4 regions of the Streptomyces sp. NPDC059743 genome follow, and region 3 is predicted to be linked to each of the others. Evidence: riboswitches for the same ligand, from Rfam matches in the RefSeq annotation. Region 3 holds a riboswitch; each other region holds the start of a gene.
The links. A riboswitch is a leader RNA that binds a small molecule or an ion and turns the genes downstream of it on or off. The one in region 3 is predicted to bind cobalamin.
Positions count from the first base shown of each region.

Region 1: it holds a riboswitch for cobalamin, as region 3 does, so the genes downstream of both, ACFV6H_RS14295 (cobalamin biosynthesis protein) here and metE (5-methyltetrahydropteroyltriglutamate--homocysteine S-methyltransferase) in region 3, are expected to answer to the same signal.
Region 2: it holds a riboswitch for cobalamin, as region 3 does, so the genes downstream of both, ACFV6H_RS24235 (CbtB domain-containing protein) here and metE (5-methyltetrahydropteroyltriglutamate--homocysteine S-methyltransferase) in region 3, are expected to answer to the same signal.
Region 4: it holds a riboswitch for cobalamin, as region 3 does, so the genes downstream of both, ACFV6H_RS30165 (ABC transporter substrate-binding protein) here and metE (5-methyltetrahydropteroyltriglutamate--homocysteine S-methyltransferase) in region 3, are expected to answer to the same signal.

Region 1 is NZ_JBHWGS010000006.1:391,599-396,148, forward strand. It holds gene ACFV6H_RS14290 (cobyric acid synthase) at 1-1,498, opposite strand, end outside; gene ACFV6H_RS14295 (cobalamin biosynthesis protein) at 1,495-2,607, opposite strand; cobalamin riboswitch at 2,640-2,781, opposite strand; gene ACFV6H_RS14300 (hypothetical protein) at 2,827-3,057, opposite strand; gene ACFV6H_RS14305 (anion permease) at 3,108-4,346, opposite strand; gene ACFV6H_RS14310 (class II aldolase/adducin family protein) at 4,521-4,550, shown strand, end outside.
Region 2 is NZ_JBHWGS010000013.1:263,156-267,705, forward strand. It holds gene cbiE (precorrin-6y C5,15-methyltransferase (decarboxylating) subunit CbiE) at 1-466, opposite strand, end outside; gene ACFV6H_RS24230 (CbtA family protein) at 833-1,666, opposite strand; gene ACFV6H_RS24235 (CbtB domain-containing protein) at 1,688-1,912, opposite strand; cobalamin riboswitch at 1,950-2,118, opposite strand; gene ACFV6H_RS24240 (histidine phosphatase family protein) at 2,186-2,929, shown strand; gene ACFV6H_RS24245 (GlsB/YeaQ/YmgE family stress response membrane protein) at 3,001-3,264, opposite strand; gene ACFV6H_RS24250 (TIGR03086 family metal-binding protein) at 3,432-4,001, opposite strand; gene ACFV6H_RS24255 (DUF6597 domain-containing transcriptional factor) at 4,065-4,550, shown strand, end outside.
Region 3 is NZ_JBHWGS010000026.1:92,731-97,280, reverse strand. It holds gene ACFV6H_RS35005 (MFS transporter) at 1-328, shown strand, start outside; partial or broken gene metE (5-methyltetrahydropteroyltriglutamate--homocysteine S-methyltransferase) at 346-2,661, opposite strand; cobalamin riboswitch at 2,873-3,153, opposite strand; gene ACFV6H_RS34995 (enoyl-CoA hydratase/isomerase family protein) at 3,257-4,351, shown strand; gene ACFV6H_RS34990 (TVP38/TMEM64 family protein) at 4,374-4,550, opposite strand, start outside.
Region 4 is NZ_JBHWGS010000019.1:112,922-117,471, reverse strand. It holds gene ACFV6H_RS30170 (FecCD family ABC transporter permease) at 1-1,036, opposite strand, end outside; gene ACFV6H_RS30165 (ABC transporter substrate-binding protein) at 1,045-2,067, opposite strand; cobalamin riboswitch at 2,107-2,227, opposite strand; gene ACFV6H_RS30160 (Mov34/MPN/PAD-1 family protein) at 2,229-2,642, opposite strand; gene ACFV6H_RS30155 (amino acid permease) at 2,800-4,266, opposite strand.

The DNA.
Region 1 (4,550 bases), on a different contig from region 3:
TGTCCGCGTGCTCCTCGATGAGGTCACCGAGAAGGTCGAGCTGTTCCTCGCGCAGCGCGCCGAAGCTCGTGTCGGGCGCGGGAACGAAACGCCGGCCCGCCGCCCGTGCCACCTCCGTAAGGAAGCGCCGCCGGAACGCGTCGCTCTCCAGCGCTCCATGCCAGTGCGTGCCCTGGACCGCGCCCACCCGGCAGCCGTCCAGCGGCCGTCCGTCCGCGTCGGAGACAAAGGCGTCGCCGCCTCGCACCTCGGCGACACCGTGATGGATCTCGTACCCGTCCACCGCCTCGCCCAGGGCCGTCCCGGACGGTCTGGCCAAGGTCTTCTCACGGGCGAACCGCACCCGTACGGGCAGCAGCCCGAGCCCGGCCACGGCGCCCGCCCGTGACTCCACCTCGTCCTCGATGTGCTCGCCGAGGATCTGATAGCCGCCGCAGATCCCGAGCACGGGACGGCCCTCGGCGGCCCGGCGCGCGAGCGCGTCGGCGAGCCCGCGCTCCCGCAGCCATGCCAGCGCCTTCACCGTGCCGCGCGTGCCGGGCACCACCACGAGATCGGCGTCGGCCAGCTCCTCGGGACGGTCCACGAACCGTACGACGACGCCCGGTTCGGCCGCGAGCGCGTCCACATCGGTGAAGTTGGACATCAGCGGTACGGCGCAGACCGCGATCCGCAGCACCTCCTCGCCGTACGGGCGGGCCACCAGGGACTCGCGCACGGCGCCGCGCAGCGAGATACGCAGTCCGTCCTCCTCGTCGATGCCCAGCCCGTGCCGCCAGGGCAGCACTCCGAGCGTCGCCCGGCCGGTCAGGCCGCGCAGCATCTCAAGACCGGGCTCCAGCAGGGACACATCGCCGCGGAACTTGTTGACGAGATAGCCCGCGATCAGCTCCTGGTCCTGCGGGCTCAGCAGCGCGGTCGTACCGAAGAACGAGGCGAAGACTCCGCCGCGGTCGATGTCGCCGACCACCACCACCGGCAGCCGCGCGGCGCGTGCGATTCCCATGTTGACGATGTCGGTACGGCGCAGATTGATCTCGGCCGGGCTGCCCGCGCCCTCGCAGATCACGGCGTCATGGGTGGCGCGCAGCTCCTCCAGACACTCCAGGACCGGGCCGAGCAGGGCCTCCCGGCGTCCGCCGCGCAGCGCGCTCCCGGAGTTCTCGGAGCTGCCGAAGAATCCCTTGGCGCTCAGCTCGCCCACCGGCCGTCCCATCAGCACCACCTGGCTGCTGCGGTCGCCGCCGGGCTTCAGCAGGACGGGATTCATCAGCGCGGTCGGCTCCACCCGGGCCGCCTGGGCCTGCATCGCCTGCGCCCGTCCGATCTCCGCGCCCTCGCGCGTCACGAACGAATTCAGCGACATGTTCTGCCCTTTGAAGGGCGCGACCTTCACTCCACGGCGTACCAGCCAACGGCAGATCCCGGCCGTGACGACGCTCTTGCCCGCGTCCGAGGTGGTCCCGGCCACCAGCAGGCCTCCGCCGCGCCCGCTCATTCGCGTCCCCTTCCGGTCTCCGCCGTACGACGGCCTGTCTCGGCCGTACGGCGGCGTATCGCGCCGTACGCGAACCGGCCGGCGACACAGACCGCGAGGGCGTATCCGCTCACCCGGCGCGACAGCCGTACGGCCCGTTCGATGTCCGCCGTCTCCACGGGCCGCCCTTCGCCGTTCAGTACGGGCCGGTGCTCCACCCGTCCGCCGTACGTGAGCGTCCCGCCGAGCCGTACGCCCAGCGCGCCCGCGAACGACGCCTCCACCGGGCCCGCGTTGGGACTCGGATGCTTCCGCGCGTCCTGCCGTACCGCCCGCAGGGCCGCGCGCGGATCGTCGCCCGCCACCGCCGCCAGCGCGGCGGTCAGCCGGGCTCCGGGCCAGCCGGCCAGATCGTCCAGCCGGGCCGACGCCCAGCCGAATCTGCGGTAGCGGGCGGACTTGTGACCCACCATCGCGTCCAGGGTGTTCACGGCCCGGAATCCCACGAGACCGGGCACGCCCGCGATCGCTCCCCACACCAGCGCGCCGACGACGGCGTCCGAGGTGTTCTCGGCGACGGACTCCACGACGGCACGGGCGAGCTGCTGTCCGTCCAGCGCCTGCGGATCGCGCCCGCACAGCCGTGGCAGCCGCTCCCTGGCCAGCTCAATGTCTCCGGCGGTGAGCGCGGCGCCGATGGCGCGTGCCTCCCGGCCGAGCGAGGTGCCGCCGACGACGGACCAGGTGGCCAGAGCGGTCAGTGCGACGGAAGCGGCACGGCTTTCCCGTACGGCACGTACGCCCGGAACGGCCCGCGTGGCCCGTACGCCCTGCGCGACCCGTACGGTCCGCGTGATCCGTACCGCCTGTGTACTGCGGGCGGCGACGACCGCGAGGCCGACGGCGCCTCCGGCGCATACCAGCGTGTGCAGCGCGCCCCAGCCGCGGTGGTCGTGCCACAGCGCCCGCTCGACGGCGCCCGCCGCCCGGCCGAACGCGGCCACCGGATGCCCTCGGCGCGGATCGGCGAACACCCGGTCGCCCAGCAGTCCCAGGGCCGCGCCGTACGCGAAGATCCGTCCGGCGGCCGAACCGCCGCCGCGCACGACGGCCGAACCGCTGCCAGGCATGGCGAAATGTCCTCACTCAGGGTCCGCGCCCCGGCTCGACGTGGTGCGGCGGCGAGAGTTCCTGGCTCCCGGGAGACAACTCCCGGTGACAGTGGCGGGACCGCGCCGGATTCGCACCGGCTTCCTCTTCTGCCGCCGTAATGGCCCCGGCAGTCCACCACGCCCGCGAACACCCGTCAACTCATCGCTGACCTGCGACGGGACAGGGTGAGGCGTGCGTCACGCGACGATCAGCCAGATCCCGTACGCCACGGCCGCCGCGCACAGGGCGAAGCAGGCGTACGCGCCCGTGCGCGCCAGAGCCGCCGGGCCCGTAACGCCGCCCTGCCCGCCGGCGGACTCCTGCTTGGCGAGACCGACGACGCCCAGGGTGAACAAGCCCACCAGGGCGACGGTCACCACGAGGCTGACTCCGAAGACGGAACCCAGCGCTGCCCAGTCGATGTTCATACGTTCGCTCGCTCTTCCTTGAGACCGTGGCGGTTCGGGCGGTGGGTGATTCAGACCGTGGCGGTTCGGGCCGGCTCACCGGCGCTGCCCGGTGGGGACGGAATGGTGGTCGACAGATCCTGCGTCGCACCGGCCGTGATGCCGTTGGCCAGGACACCGGCGGGCTCTCCACCCGGGAATCCGGCCTCGTCGGCGTCGGTGACATTGGTGTGGTCGACCGGGCGGCGGCGCGAGGCGAGCCAGATCGCGCCGGAGCACGCGAGGAGCAGCGCGGCGACCACCGCGACGCCCCAACTGCCCTGGCCGGTCAGGAACTCCGCGCAGGCCGCGACCAGACCCGCGGCGGGCAGCGTCAGTCCCCAGGCGATGAACATCCGCGTGGCGGTCGACCAGCGGACCACACCGCCCTTACGGCCGAGTCCCGCGCCCATCACGGCGCCGGAGCAGGACTGGGTGGTGGAGAGCGAGAAACCGAGGTGCGAGGAGGCCAGGATGACGGTCGCGGCACTGGTCTGGGCGGCGAAGCCCTGCTGCGGCCTCAGCTCGGTGAGCCCGGTGCCCATGGTGCGGATGATCCGCCAGCCACCGAGATAGGTGCCGAGCGCGATCGCCGTGCCCGCCGAGACGATGACCCACAGCGGCGGATTGGAGCCGGGCGCGAGGACACCGCCGGTGACGAGCGCGAGCGTGATGACGCCCATGGTCTTCTGCGCGTCATTGGTGCCGTGCGCCAGGGAGACCAGACCGGCGGAGGCGATCTGTCCCGCGCGGTAGCCCTTGGCGGTGGCCTTGTCGTCCGTACGGCGGCCGATACGGTACGTCAGTCCGGTGGCCAGCAGCGCCGCGAGACCGGCGACGACCGGCGCGGCGAGCGCCGGGATCAGCACCTTGGTGATGACAACACCGCCGTTGACTCCGGAGGTGCCGACGGACATCAGCGTGGCGCCGATCAGTCCGCCGAAGAGGGCGTGGGAGGAGCTCGACGGCAGACCGACCAGCCAGGTGAGCAGATTCCAGAGGATGGCGCCGACGAGCGCCGCGAAGATCACTTCGGTCCGGATGCCGTTCTCGTTGATCAGCCCGCCGGAGATCGTTCTGGCGACCTCCACGGAGAGGAACGCGCCGGCCAGATTCAGCACGGCGGACATGGCCACCGCGGTCTTGGGCTTCAGGGCGCCGGTCGAGATGGTCGTCGCCATCGCGTTGGCGGTGTCATGGAAACCGTTTGTGAAATCGAACACGAGCGCCGTCACGATCACGATCGCGAGCAGCAGTGTGAGGTGTTCCATTTACCCAGGCAATCGTTCGACGTAGGGGGCCTCGGTGAACGTAGGGAGTCATGGTGAACGGGAGATGAACTGAACAGGTATTCGTGGTGTCTCGAACTGACGCCGCGTGATTCTGTTCGGATGATCCGGAGAACAGGCGTACGGGCCGCCGGGCACTCCTGGCAGGATCACGGTATGACCGATCAGGAGAATCAGGACGCGATC
Region 2 (4,550 bases), on a different contig from region 3:
CGAGCACCCGACGGCCGTCGTGCAGGGCCGCGGCGAGCCGCTCGGCGGGACGGCCGACCAGAGTGACGACCTCCGTGTCCTCCACCGGCCAGCCGAGCCGGGCACAGGCGTACGACACGGACGACGGATGCGGCAGCACCCGCAGCGCCCCGGCCCCCACCACCTCCGCGAGCGTCCGCCCGATCCCGTAGAACATCGGGTCCCCGCTCGCCAGCACACAGATCCGCCGGCCCGCATGGGCCGCGAGCACCCGAGGCACGGCGGGCCGCAACGGCGACGGCCACACCACCCGCTCGCCCGCACACTCATCCTCCGGCAGCAGCGCCAACTGCCGTGCTCCGCCGACCACCACCTCGGCCGCCCGCAGAGCCTCCCGTCCCACGCCGGAGAGCCCTGCCCAGCCGTCGGCACCGATCCCCACGACGGTCACCACGTGCGCTACGGCGGGAGACGGTGCTGCGCTCACTGCGATACACCTCTGCGCTTCTGAGCTGGAGAAAGACCGGCCCCAAACTCTACTGTCCAGTCATCTCCCGCCCTCGGCGGGCCCGCGCTCGCCTCCGACGGACCCAGGCCCGGAGCGCACGCCCACCTCGTCTCTCTCGCGAGTCCTGTGGCGCAGCGGATCACGTGGCACGGCTCGCGCTTTGCTGCTTCGGCTTCGGGAACCCAGGTCTCCGGCTCCTGGTACCGCCCGGGCCGCCCAGGCCGCCCCACCTCGGCCGGACGTAGCCGTCGGCATGTGGCTGTGCGAATGGGGCGGCTGGGGCGGCTGGATGCACTCGCTAGCGGATCGCCAGTTCTCTCAGAAGAGCCGGAGGCGGACGGAGCGTCAGCCGACGGTCCTCACCGGCGAGGTGACTCCATCGGCGTCCGTCCTCGCCGCGGAGGCGCCCCGGCCGCCGGGCTGGAGCACCCGCTCGGCCAGCGCGCCGAAGATCAGCCCGAAGGCCGTCCACAGCAGCGCCTGCACGGCGACCGACGCCAGCCGAAATTCCCAGAGAAGAGCAGCCGGGAAGGTTTCCCGGACGGCATCGGAGTTGGCGGGCAGAACAAGACAGGCGACCGCCACCGCGACGACATAACCGGCACCGGCGACAACGGACGCGTTCCAGTTACCCAACTTCGGAGCGAGCCGTCTGCCCGCGATGACGGCGACGACGGCCAGCAGCACGCTGAGCACGATCATCAGGAAGAACAGCGTGGTGCGCTTACCGATGGTGTCCGGGTTGCCCACCGCGGGCGGGGTCGCCGGATACTTCAGGAACGGCACCAGATAGACCGTGGTGAAGGCCGCTCCCGCGATCAGCGCCGCGGTCGCCCTCGGCCCGAATCCGCCGATCCTGCCCAGACAGACGGAGAAGACCAGCGAGGCGATTCCGCCCAGGGCCACTCCGTACACCAGGACACCGGTGGCCAGCCCGAACGTCGACTGGACCGGCCGACTGACCAGTTCCTCCTCTTCTTCGCCGTGCTCATGCGCCGTTGCCGCTGCGGGTGCGTGCGCGTGCTCCGCTGCCGGTGCCGACTGGGTCTCCTCCAGCGCGATGGAGTCCCGTACGGAAGGCTCACCGGCCAGATATGCCAGCGCGAACGCGAAGAGCCCGGCCAGCACACCCGCGATCATGCCGCGGACCAGGAGAGTTCTGACGGTGGAGGCATGCATGTGCGTGATCTCCGTCAGCGCTCAGTGGCAGGGAAAACCGAGCAGATGACGGCCGTCGTGCACCCACTCGTGCACACCCTCACCCGAGAACACCGACGTCGCGCCCTGCTCGGCGCCGACGAAGTACAGCAGCACCAGCATCAGAGTGCCTACGAACACCGCCCACGGCAGAACCGCGCGCAGTGGAAGCGGAGTCACCTTGACGCTGACGGGCGAAACGGTCGGCGGGGCTATGGACTCAGCCATGGCGGAACCTCCTTGGGGAACTCGCGTCCCATTCGGTGGAGCTCGAACGACGGCCGTCGGGTCTGACTGACCGGGCTCCGCTGCGCTGTTGCGCAGCCGACACCCGGCATACAGTGGCGCGACCGTGCCGGACTCTCACCGGACTTCCGTCCCGCCGTCGTGATATCGACGTGAAGGTATCGCGAACCGACAGACGGGCCAAGAGGACCTCGACCGACGCCAGGCCTGCGACGGGCCTGCAATGACCGCCAGGACCCGAGCGAGGAGAGCCGTATGACGACCCGGGTGACGCTCATCTCACCGGCCATCAGCACGGCCCTGCGCGAGGCCCGTTTCCCCAAGAGCACCGACCGCAGCGATACGGACCCGGCCTCGGACACTGGCCCAAACACCGCCACCGACACCGCCACCAACGCCTCGGGCACCGCCACCACCTCTGGCAGTGGCACCGGCACTGGCGCCCACACACTCAGCGCACCCGACACACCCGACGCCCTCGATCCCCTCGGGCTCCGGCAGGCCCAAGCCGTACGGGAGACCTTCCCCCGCGCCGCCGCCCTCTATGTCTCCCCCTCTCACCGCTGTCGCCGTACCGCCGAGATCCTCGGCCTGGACGCCAAGCCGCTGTCCGACCTCGCACCCTGCGCGATGGGCCGCTGGCAGGGCAGGACTCTCGATGAAGTGGCCGCCGAAGAACCGGAGTCCGTGGCCGTCTGGCTCTCCGATCCCACGTCCGCACCCCATGGCGGAGAGTCCTTGCTGACCTTCCACACCCGTGTCGGCCACTGGCTCGACAACCTCGGCTCCGACTCCGGCGAGGACCCGGGCGGACGCGTCATCGCCGTGGCGGAACCCGACATCATCCGCGCCGCCGCCGTCCACGCCCTCGGCGCCTCCCCGCAGTCGTTCTGGAGGATTGACGTACGGCCTCTGTCCCTCACCGAACTCAGCGGGCGCAGTGGCCGCTGGAATCTGCTTGCCGGCCGTCCTCTACACACCCACACCGCCGCACCCTGAGGACCGTCCGCCGACCCCCGGCGCCGTACACCCGGACACCCCAGGCACCCCGCGCACCCCGGCAAACTCGGTCAGCGGCGCGCCTTGGCCCGGTCCAGCGCGGCGACACCCACCGCCGCCAGACCGATCTGGATTATCCACTCGATCCAGTCGGGACCGTCCGTATCGGCGACACCGACGGCCGCCGCCAGAGCCGTACCGATCAGGGCCGCGACGATACCGACGGCGATCGTCCACAGCACACCGATGTGCTGGCGCCCTGGGACAACGAGCCGTCCCAGCACACCGATGACGATGCCGATCACTATGGCCGTGAAAATACCGGAGATCTCCATATCCACTCCTTCTCACCACATTCGCTGCCGTTCGTGGTGTCTGTCAGAACGTCTGCCCGCCGAATACGCGTTCAGTCCAGGAGTGCGATAGCTCGCCAGTTCGGTTTGAGGAACGCGGGCGGTGGAAGGGCGAACGTCCACGGGACGTCCCGAGACATCCCGAGACGCTACGAGTGGCTCCAGTGCGGGGCACGTCCCGTCGCGGCCAGCAGCACCTCGAACGGACCGGCGTCCTCCGCCACCGGCACCGGCTCCCCGAACATCCCCATCTCCCGTGCCGTCGGCGCCAGCGCCGCGAACTCCTCGCCGAGCATCTCGACGAGCGCCGGATCCGGCTCGTACGGCTGTCCCGTCGCCCGCGCCAGATCCCACCCGTGCACGGCCAGGTCGCCGACCACCATCGCGCCCACCGTTCTGGCCGGCAGCCCCATGGCCCCCGAGGTGCCCTCCTCGGCGCCCGGCGCGTCCCAGGCCGCGACGAGCCGTACGGTCTCGTCGGCGAACCGCTCGCGCCACTCACCCTCCAGATGCTCCGGGGCGGCGCCGAAATCGGCGTCCTTCTTGGCCGCCAGCGCCTGGAAGTTGACGACGACCTGGAAGAGATGGTCGGCCAGGGCGTGTACGTCGTACTCACTGCACGGAGTCGGTGCGGTGAGCTGGTCGTCGGTGATACCTCGAATGACGGTGACGGTACGGTCGGCCGCCACCTCCAACAGCTTGCTGATCTTGTCGCTCATGGCCCCGACCGTATGAACCGGCTACTCCCGGCGTCTTGAACAAACGCGACATAGGATCTGCCCATGGCAGGTCCACGGCGCGACACCCGGGGCATCGTCGACGCTCCCGAGCTGTTCGCGCGGGTACGTTTCCGGCGCCGCGAACCGGCGCCGGCCCTGCGGCCGTATCTGGAGCACTACTGGCTGATCGACTGGGATCTGGCCCGGCCGTACGTCTCCCACGTGGTGCCGCATCCCTCGGTGAACGTGGTCTTCCAGCGCTTCGGACACGGGCCCGACAGCCCGCCCTTCGCGGAGGTCGCGGGCATCGGCCTGGAACTTTTCGCACAGCGGCTGGAAGGGCGGGGCCGGATGTGCGGAGTGCAGTTCAGGCCCGGAGGCTTCCGGCCGTTCGCGCCGCGGTGGCCCGTATCGGAGTGGACGGGACGGCGGGTGCCTCTCGGCGAGGTCATGCCGGCGACGGACACGGACATCGAGGCGGTGCTCGGCCCCGCCGAGGACGCCGTCGAGAACGCCGCCGAGGACGCCAGAGTGGCCGCGCTCGACACG
Region 3 (4,550 bases):
GTCATGGATGACGGCCCTGCACCAGGAGATCCCGGAGGAGAAGTTCTCCCGAGTCTCGGCGTACGACTGGCTGGGCTCGATCGGCATGGTCCCGCTGGCCACGGCGCTCGCGGGACCGGCGGAGAGCGCCTTCGGGCGGAGCGCGGCGCTCTGGGGCTGCTCGGCGCTGATCGTCCTGCTGACGGCGGCGGTCCTGACCGTGCCCGATGTACGCCGGCTGACCCGCCGCACGGAGAAGGTCGCCGCCGATTCGTCCTCGGCCGTCGGGCGGACCGATCCGGCCCGCCCGGCGACCGAGGACACCACGTCGCCCTCAGCCGCGCCTTAGGCCCCTCCCTGGCTGCCTTACGAGAAGCGGCTCCGTGTCGTCCGTGCCGCCGCCACCAGGTTCTCCAGGGACGTACGGACCTCGGACCAGCCGCGTGTCTTCAGACCGCAGTCGGGATTGACTCAGAGCCGCCGCGCCGGGACCGCCTCAAGTGCCGTGCCCAGCAAGGCGGTCATCTCCTCGGCCGAGGGCACGCGCGGTGAGTGGATGTCGTACACACCAGGGCCCACCTCGCGCGGATAGCCCGCCGCCGCCAGCTCGTCGGCGACCCGCATATGGGAGCGCGCGGCCTCCAGGCTGATCACATCGGCGTCCAGGTCGTCGATGGCGCGGATGATGTCGCCGAACTCCGCGTAGCACATATGCGTATGGATCTGGGTGTCGGGACGGACGCCCGCCGTCGTCAGCCGGAACGCCTCCGTCGCCCAGTCCAGATACGCCGGCCGGTCCGCCGCGCGCAGCGGCAGCGTCTCCCGCAGCGCCGGTTCGTCCACCTGGATGACGGCCGTACCGGCCGCCTCCAGATCCGCGACCTCGTCCCGCAGCGCGAGCGCCACCTGCCGGGCGGTCTCGCCAAGCGGCTGGTCGTCCCGGACGAACGACCAGGCCAGCATGGTGACCGGGCCCGTCAGCATGCCCTTGACGGGCCGGTCCGTCAGCGACTGCGCGTACGACGTGGTGGCGACGGTCATCGGCGCGGGCCGCGAGATGTCGCCCGCCAGGATCGGCGGACGGACATAGCGGGTGCCGTACGACTGGACCCAGCCGTGCCGTGTGGCGAGATATCCGGTCAGCCGCTCGGCGAAGTACTGCACCATGTCGTTGCGTTCTGGCTCGCCGTGCACCAGGACATCGATGCCCGCCTTCTCCTGGAAGGAGACGACCTCTCGGATCTCGGCCGCGATGCGCTCCTCGTATCCGGTCCCGTCCAGCCGCCCGGCCCGCAGTTCGGCGCGCGCCGTACGCAACTCGTCGGTCTGCGGGAACGATCCGATGGTGGTCGTCGGCAGCGGAGGCAGACCGAGGCGCGCGTGCTGGGCGGCGGTGCGCTCGGCGTACGGCTGGTCCCGGTGGGCGTCCGCGTCCGTCACCGCCGCCGCGCGGGCCCGTACCGCCGGATCGCAGGTGATCGCCGAGGCGGCACGGGAGGCGAGATCGGCGCGGTTGGCGGCGAGCCGGGCCGCGACGGTGTCGGTGCCCTGCGCCAGGCCCCGGGCGAGAGTGACGACCTCGTCGGTCTTCTGGCGCGCGAAGGCCAGCCACCGGGTGAGCTGCGGATCGAGATCCCGCTCGGCGGCGCTGTCCAGCGGGACATGGAGCAGCGAGCAGGATGTCGACACATCGACCTGTTCGGCCAGACCGAGCAGAGTGGCGAGCGTGGTCAGCGAGGCCGCGAGATCGTTGATCCACACATTGCGGCCGTCCACCACTCCGGCGATCAGCCGCTTGCCAGGCAGCCCGCCGACCGCCGCGAGATCGGTGAGATTGGCGGCGGCAGGGCCGGTGAAGTCCAGCGCGAGCCCTTCGACCGGTGCCTTCGCCAGTACGGGCAGGGCCTCGCCGAGCCGGTCGAAGTAGGACGCCACCAGAAGCTGAGGCCGGTCGGTGAGCGCGCCGAGTTCACGGTAGGCGCGCGCGAGCGCGGTCAGCTCGGCGGGCGTACGGTCCTGGACGAGCGCGGGCTCGTCGAGCTGCACCCATTGCGCACCGGCCGCGCGCAGATCGGCCAGCACCTCCGCGTACACCGGCAGCAGCCGGTCGAGCAGGGTGAGCGGCTCGAAACCGTCGGCCACGCCCGGCGCGGGCTTGGCGAGCAGCAGATAGGTGAGCGGGCCGACCAGCACCGGCCGGGCGGCGGTGTGGCCGAGCGCTACGGCCTCACGCAGCTCCGCGACCTGCTTGTCCGAGTGCGCGGAGAAGACGGTGTCCGGGCCCAACTCCGGGACGAGATAGTGGTAGTTGGTGTCGAACCACTTGGTCATCTCCAGCGGCGCCACATCCTGGGCACCGCGCGCCATGGTGAAGTAGCCGTCGAGCGCGTCGGCCTCGACGGCAGCCCGGTGTCGGGCCGGGACCGCGCCGACCATCACACTGGTGTCGAGCACATGGTCGTAGTACGAGAAGTCGCCCGTGGGCACTTCGTGGAGACCGGAGTCGGCCAGCCGGCGCCAGTTGTCGCGGCGCAGTCCTGCGGCCGTCTCCCGCAGCGTGTCCGCGGTGATCCGGCCCTTCCAGTACCCTTCGACGGCCTTCTTCAGTTCGCGGTCGGCGCCCTGGCGCGGATAGCCGAGGACGGTGGCCCTCGGCGTCGGCCTTGACCTCGAACTCGACATCGGACTCGGATGTGACCGGGCTGCCGCGGCTGCGGACTTGGGTGTCACGGGACTCTCCTTCGCGAGTCGTGCGGGAACGATCCCGGCGGAACTCGTAGGAGGCGAAGGAACGGAAGCCGGGACGGTGCCGCGCTCCACGCAGCCACGTGTCGCACACGCCCGCCCATATCCGCCGACCCGCCCACGAGGTCACCGAGATCTCCGTGTGCGGTGCTCGCACACGGGCAGTGGCAGGTCTTCGGACTTGTGGGCACACCTCGTGGCCGTGGCCGTTGGCCGTGACCATTGGCTGTTAACCGTTGGCCGTACGTATGACGTACGTACCGGTACGAGGCTCCTACTGGCCGTCGCTTCCCGGACGCGGTGCGTCCAGTGCGTATGACGGCGGTCGTTCCCACTCACCGCTGCGGGGCAGTCCCGGATTTCCACCGGGTTCCCTCTTACGACGCGGCTGCCTGGCGGACAGCGCGAACCGACTGCGTGTCCAGCCTAGAGGCTCGTGTGACGCGGCGGCCAGCCCGGTCCGGGGAACGGACCTGACGACCTTGGACGTACTTTCCTTGGACGGCTTCGGGCGTGCCGGATACTGGGCGGCATGGTCCACGACGACGAACCGGTACTGCTCGGCCGGGCCGGCCGCACCGCCCGCATCACGCTCAACCGCCCTCGCGCGCTCAACGCCCTCACCCACCCGATGGTCCTGCGGATCTCCGAGGCCCTCGCGGAGTGGGAGGACGACGAGAGCGTCACGGCGGTGCTCATCTCGGGCGCCGGCGAGCGCGGTCTGTGCGCCGGCGGCGACATCCGCGCGATCCATGAGGACGCGCGCGCCGGAAGCTCCGCCTCGCCCGACTTCTGGCGCGACGAGTACCGGCTCAACGCCCGTATCGCCCGCTTCACCAAGCCCTATGTCGCGCTGATGGACGGCATCGTGATGGGCGGCGGAGTCGGTGTCTCGGCGCACGGCAGTCTGCGGATCGTCACCGAACGGTCGGCGGTCGCCATGCCCGAGACCGGAATCGGTCTGGTCCCCGACGTCGGCGGCACCTATCTGCTCTCCCGCGCGCCGGGCGAGCTGGGGACGCATCTCGCCCTGACCGGCAGGGCGGTGGGCGCGGCGGACGCGCTGCTGTGCGGGCTCGCGGACCACTTCGTACCTTCGGAGCGGCTGGCCGCACTGCGTACCGCGCTGGCCGGGCCCGGGATACGCGAGGCGGCGGACGTCATCGGGACGGTACGCGCGTACGGGACCGAGTACGGGACTGAGCACGGGACGGCCGTGCCCGAGGGCCAACTCGCCGCGGACCGCGAGTGGATCGACACCTGTTACGCGGCCGACTCGGTGGAGGAGATCGTCGAGCGGCTGCTCGGCAGTGGCCGGCCCGCGGCGAAAGAGGCCGCGGAAACGATCCTGACTCGGTCGCCCACCGCGCTCAAGGCGACACTCGAAGCGATGCGCCGGGCCCGTCGGCTGCCGACGCTGGAGCGCGTGCTCGACCAGGAGTACCGCGCCTCGTGCGCCGCGCTGGCCACCCACGATCTGCGGGAGGGCATCCGCGCGCAGGTCATCGACAAGGACCGCAGACCGCGGTGGTCACCCAGGGAATTGACAGACGTCACCGAGGCCGATGTGGCGCGGTTCTTCGCGGCGCCGCCGGGCGGCGACCTCGGGCTGGCCGCTGTGAGCTGACGGCAGGGCTTCAGTGCACCGGTCAGCGGCGGAGGTGGTGGCGCTTGCGCCAGGCGACCACCGCCGCGACCAGACCGGAGATCACGATGAAGCCCATGGCGATCAGGAACACCGGTGATGTCGGCGAGGCGGCGCGGCTGCCCGCGACCACATACGCCGCGTTGTTCGGGATCGAGCCGATGAACGTCGCCAGCAGGAA
Region 4 (4,550 bases), on a different contig from region 3:
CTCCTTCCGGGCGGCGGCGCATCAGCCACAGGAACAGCGGCCCGCCGGTGAGCGCGGTGAGCACACCGACCGGGATGTCCTGCGGCGCGGCGACGGTACGGGCCGCGAGATCGGCGACGACCAGGACGACCGCTCCGCCCAGCGCCGCGACGGGCAGCAGCGCCCGGTGACCGGCGCCGACGGCCATCCGGGCGGCGTGCGGCGCCAGCAGCCCGATGAAGCCGACCGCGCCGCTCGCGGCCACCATCACGGCCGTGACCAGGGAGGCGAGGACGAAGACCGCGGCGCGGAAGCGCGAGGTGTCGAGACCGAGCACGGTCGCGCCCTCCTCGCCCGCCAGCAGCAGATCGAGCGGTCTGGCCAGCGCCATGAGCAGGGCGGTCCCGGCGGTGAGCGCGACGGCGGGCGGTACGAGCGTGGCCCAGCGGGCGCTGCCGAGGCCGCCCAGCGACCAGTACAGCGCCTCCTGGAAGTGCTCGGGCCTGGCGGAGACGACCAGGATGAGGGTGGTGAGCGCGGAGAGGATGTACGAGACGGCGACGCCCGCGAGCACGAGCCCGCCGCCGGTCATCGTGGAGCCGCGCCGGGCCAGCCCGTACACCAGCGCCAGCGCGAGGAGCGCGCCGGCGAAGGCGGCGGCCGGCATCGCGACGGTGGTGGTCACTCCGCCGCCGATGCCGAGGACCAGCACCAGCACGGCGCCGGTGGAGGCGCCGGAGGAGATGCCGAGCAGAAACGGATCGGCGAGCCGGTTGCGTACGAGCGCCTGGAGGACGGCGCCGACGACGGCGAGCCCGGCGCCGACGATCACACCGAGCAGCACTCTCGGCAGCCGTACGTCGAGCACGATGGTGCGGAACGGGCCGGGCTCCGCGCGGCCGGTCAGGATCGTGATCACCTGACCGGGCGGGATCCGTACGGAGCCGAGTGCGAGGCCCGCGACGACGGCGACGGCGAGCGCGGCGGCCAGGGAGCCGAGCACCAGGGTGCGGCGGAGCCGCCCGTGGGCACGGGCGGGCGCGGTGGCGCGTGTCATGGCGGCGCTTACTTCACGGACTCGGGATGGAGCTGGGCCGCGAGGCGTTCGACGGCGGCCGGTGCCCGTACGCCGAGGACCACGTCCGAGAGCGGCATGACGGCGAACCGCTGGTTCCTGATGGCCGGTATGTCCTTGAGGACCGGGTCCTCCAGCAGGCGCTTCTTCTTCTGTGCGACGGTGGTGGCGCCGTAGTCGTAGATGACGATGACCTCGGGCTCGCGCGCGACGACCTGTTCCCAGGTGGCGTCGCCGAAGGACTTGTCGAGGTCGGCGAAGACATTGCGCCCGCCGGCCAGCTCGATCAGCTCATTGCCGATGCCCTTGCCGCCCGCGGTGAAAGCGGTCTTGTCGCCGCTGTCGTAGACGAAGACGGAGAGCGGTGCGACGCCCTTCAGCTCGTCGGCGGTGGACGCGACGGTGGTGCGTGCGTCCGCGATCCACTGCTCGGCGCGGTCCTGGACGCCGAAGGTGCGGCCGGTCTCCTCGACCTCCCGGTAGACGTCGTCCATCGAGGTCGTGCCGTCCGCGCAGTTCTCCAGATTGAGCCGGGTGTTGATACCGGCCGCCTTGAGATCGTCGCGGCTGCGGCCGTCCTTGGCGTCGAAGGCGCTGGCGTATCCGCCGTAGACGAAGTCGGGATTCGCCGCGAGCAGTCTCTCCTTGGACGGATACTCCTCGGCGAGGACCGGGACGCTCTTGTACGCCTTCTCGTAGGCGGGCAGGATCCGGTCGTCCAGATAGGCGGTGCCGACCAGGGACTTCTCCAGGCCGAGCGCGAGCATGACCTCGGTGACGTGCTGGTTCATGGTGACCACACGCTTCGGCGGCGCCTGGTAGGTGGTCGTCACACCGCAGTTGGTGACGGTGTACGGAAAGCCGGGCGCGGCCTTCGCGGCGGGCCCGCCGTCCGCCGGCTCGGCGGCGTCCGTGGTGGTGCCACAGGCGGCGAGCGGGAGCAGTACGGCGATCGCGGCGGCGGATATGACGGCGGGCGTGAGCGCACGGCGGCGCCGGGACGGAACAGACACGGCTGGGCCTCCTCCGGGGGATTTCCGCGTCCCCTGGCTGGTGGGAGAAGGGCGGCAGGTCAGTTCCTGGCTGCCAAGCGGAGCTTGGTCACAGTGGCGGGACCGCGCCGGTTTCGCACCGGCTTCCTGGGTCCTGCCGCCCTGGTTCAGCCGTGAGTCTCTCAGACGATCTCGACGGGCTCCTCGGTGACCTCGCCGTCGACGATCCGGTACGAGCGGAACTGGAACGGGCCCGTGTCGTCCGTGTCCGCCGTCGAGACCAGCACATAGTGGGCGCCGGGCTCATTGGCGTAGGTGATGTCCGTACGGGACGGATAGGCCTCGGTCGCGGTGTGCGAGTGGTAGATGATCACCGGCTCCTCGTCGCGGTCGTCCATCTCGCGGTAGAGCTTGAGCAGATCCGCCGAGTCGAACTCGTAGAAGGTGGGCGAGCGTGCTGCGTTGAGCATGGGAATGAACCGCTCGGCCCGTCCGCTGCCCGCCGGGCCCGCGACCACTCCGCAGGCCTCGTCGGGATGGTCGGCTCGCGCGTGCGCGACGATCTGGTCGTGCAGGGCCTGGGTGATGGTGAGCATGAGGAGAATATAAACGGCCGCGCCGGACCGGAGACGGGCCGGTGCCGACGGGCCACGAAGGCCCTCGGATCAGTGAATCCGAGGGCCGACAGACGTACGGCCGCGGTATACGGGCCCGTACGCGCACGAGCCGAACCGTACGGTCAGGCTTGTACGGTCAGTCCGCCGCCGAGGCGTACTCCCGCTGGGCGCGCTCCGCGATCGCCGGGTCGCGCCGCTTCAGGAACTGCCAGCCGGCCGCCAGGCCCACCGCCCAGACCGCCGCCACATACAGACAGACCCGCGCGTCCTTGTCGTACGCGATCAGACAGGTGACGAGCGCCAGGAAGGCCACCGCGACCCAGCTGAAGAGCGCGCCGCCCGGCGCCGGGAAGGACGAGGCCGGCAGCCGGCCCGCCTCCACACCGCGGCGGTAGCGGATATGGCTGGCCAGAATCATCATCCAGGTCCAGATGCCGGCCGCGGTGGCCACGGAGGTCACATAGCCGAAGGCCTTCTCCGGGACGACATAGTTGAGGACCACACCGATGCCCATCAGCACGGCGGAGACGGTGATGCCGAGGGCCGGCGTCTTACGGGAGTTGAGCCTGCCGAAGACCGTGGGCGCCTCGCTGTTGGCGGCGAGGTCGCGCAGCATCCGGCCGGTGGAGTACATCCCGGAGTTGCAGGAGGAGAGCGCGGCGGTCAGTACGACGAAGTTGACGATGCCGGCCGCGAGCGGGATGCCCATCTTCTCGAAGGCGTGCACGAACGGGCTGTTGCCCGCGGAGAACTCGGTCCACTTGACGACGGCGAGGATGACGGAGAGCGCGCCGACATAGAAGACGATGATGCGCCAGGGCAGTGTGTTGATGGCCTTGGGCAGCGTCTTCTCGGGATTCTCGGACTCGCCCGCGGTCACACCGACCAGCTCGACGGCGAGATAGGCGAACATCACGCCCTGAAGAGTCATCAGGCTGGAGCCGATGCCGTTCGGGAAGATCCCGTCATGTGCCCAGAGGTTGGAGGCGGCGGCGGTCTCACCGGCGTCCGAGAAGCCGATGGTGAGGACGCCCAGACCGATGACGATCATGCCGATGATCGCGGTGACCTTGATCATCGAGAACCAGAACTCGACCTCGCCGAAGATCTTCACCGAGATCAGATTGACGCCGAAGAGGACCACCAGGAAGACCAGCGCGCTGACCCACTGAGGGATCTGCGGGAACCAGAAGTGGATGTAGATCGCGGCGGCGGTCAGCTCCGCCATCCCGGTGACGACCCACATCAGCCAGTACGTCCAGCCGGTGGCGAAGCCGAAGAACGGGCCGAGGAACTCACGGGCGTACTCCGCGAAGGAGCCCGAGACCGGCCGGTAGAGCAGCAGTTCGCCGAGCGCCCGCATGATGAAGAAGATCACGACGCCGGCGAGGGCGTACATGAGGATGATGCTGGGGCCCGCCTTGGCGATATTGGCTCCGGCGCCCATGAAGAGTCCGACACCGATCGCGCCGCCGATGGCGATCATCTGGACCTGGCGGCTGCCGAGTCCCCGTTCGTAGCCCTCTTCGGCCGGGCCGTCTCCGGTGGGTCCTGCCGTGGCGTGGTCACCGCCGTATTCCTTGTCGACCTGGGCAGAGGTCATGTCGTGCGCCCTTTCTCCATACCGATCAGCGCCGGACGTCGGCCGCGGACCGGTTCGTGATCCCCCCGGATACGGATGGAGTGCCGCCGGCGGTCGGCCGGCGAAGGCACCCCCGGGGACAGGGGTGGAGTCCCCGGGGGGCCGTGAAGATTTATCACGGCGACAGGGGTCACCGGCGGACGGTTCTGTGGCACAGCCCACAGGAAGAAGTGGAGGAATCAGGCCGCGAACCGCAAAGGTCGCCGGAGCGGTGACGTGATCGTTATGCCGAATTGAGCGTCAGT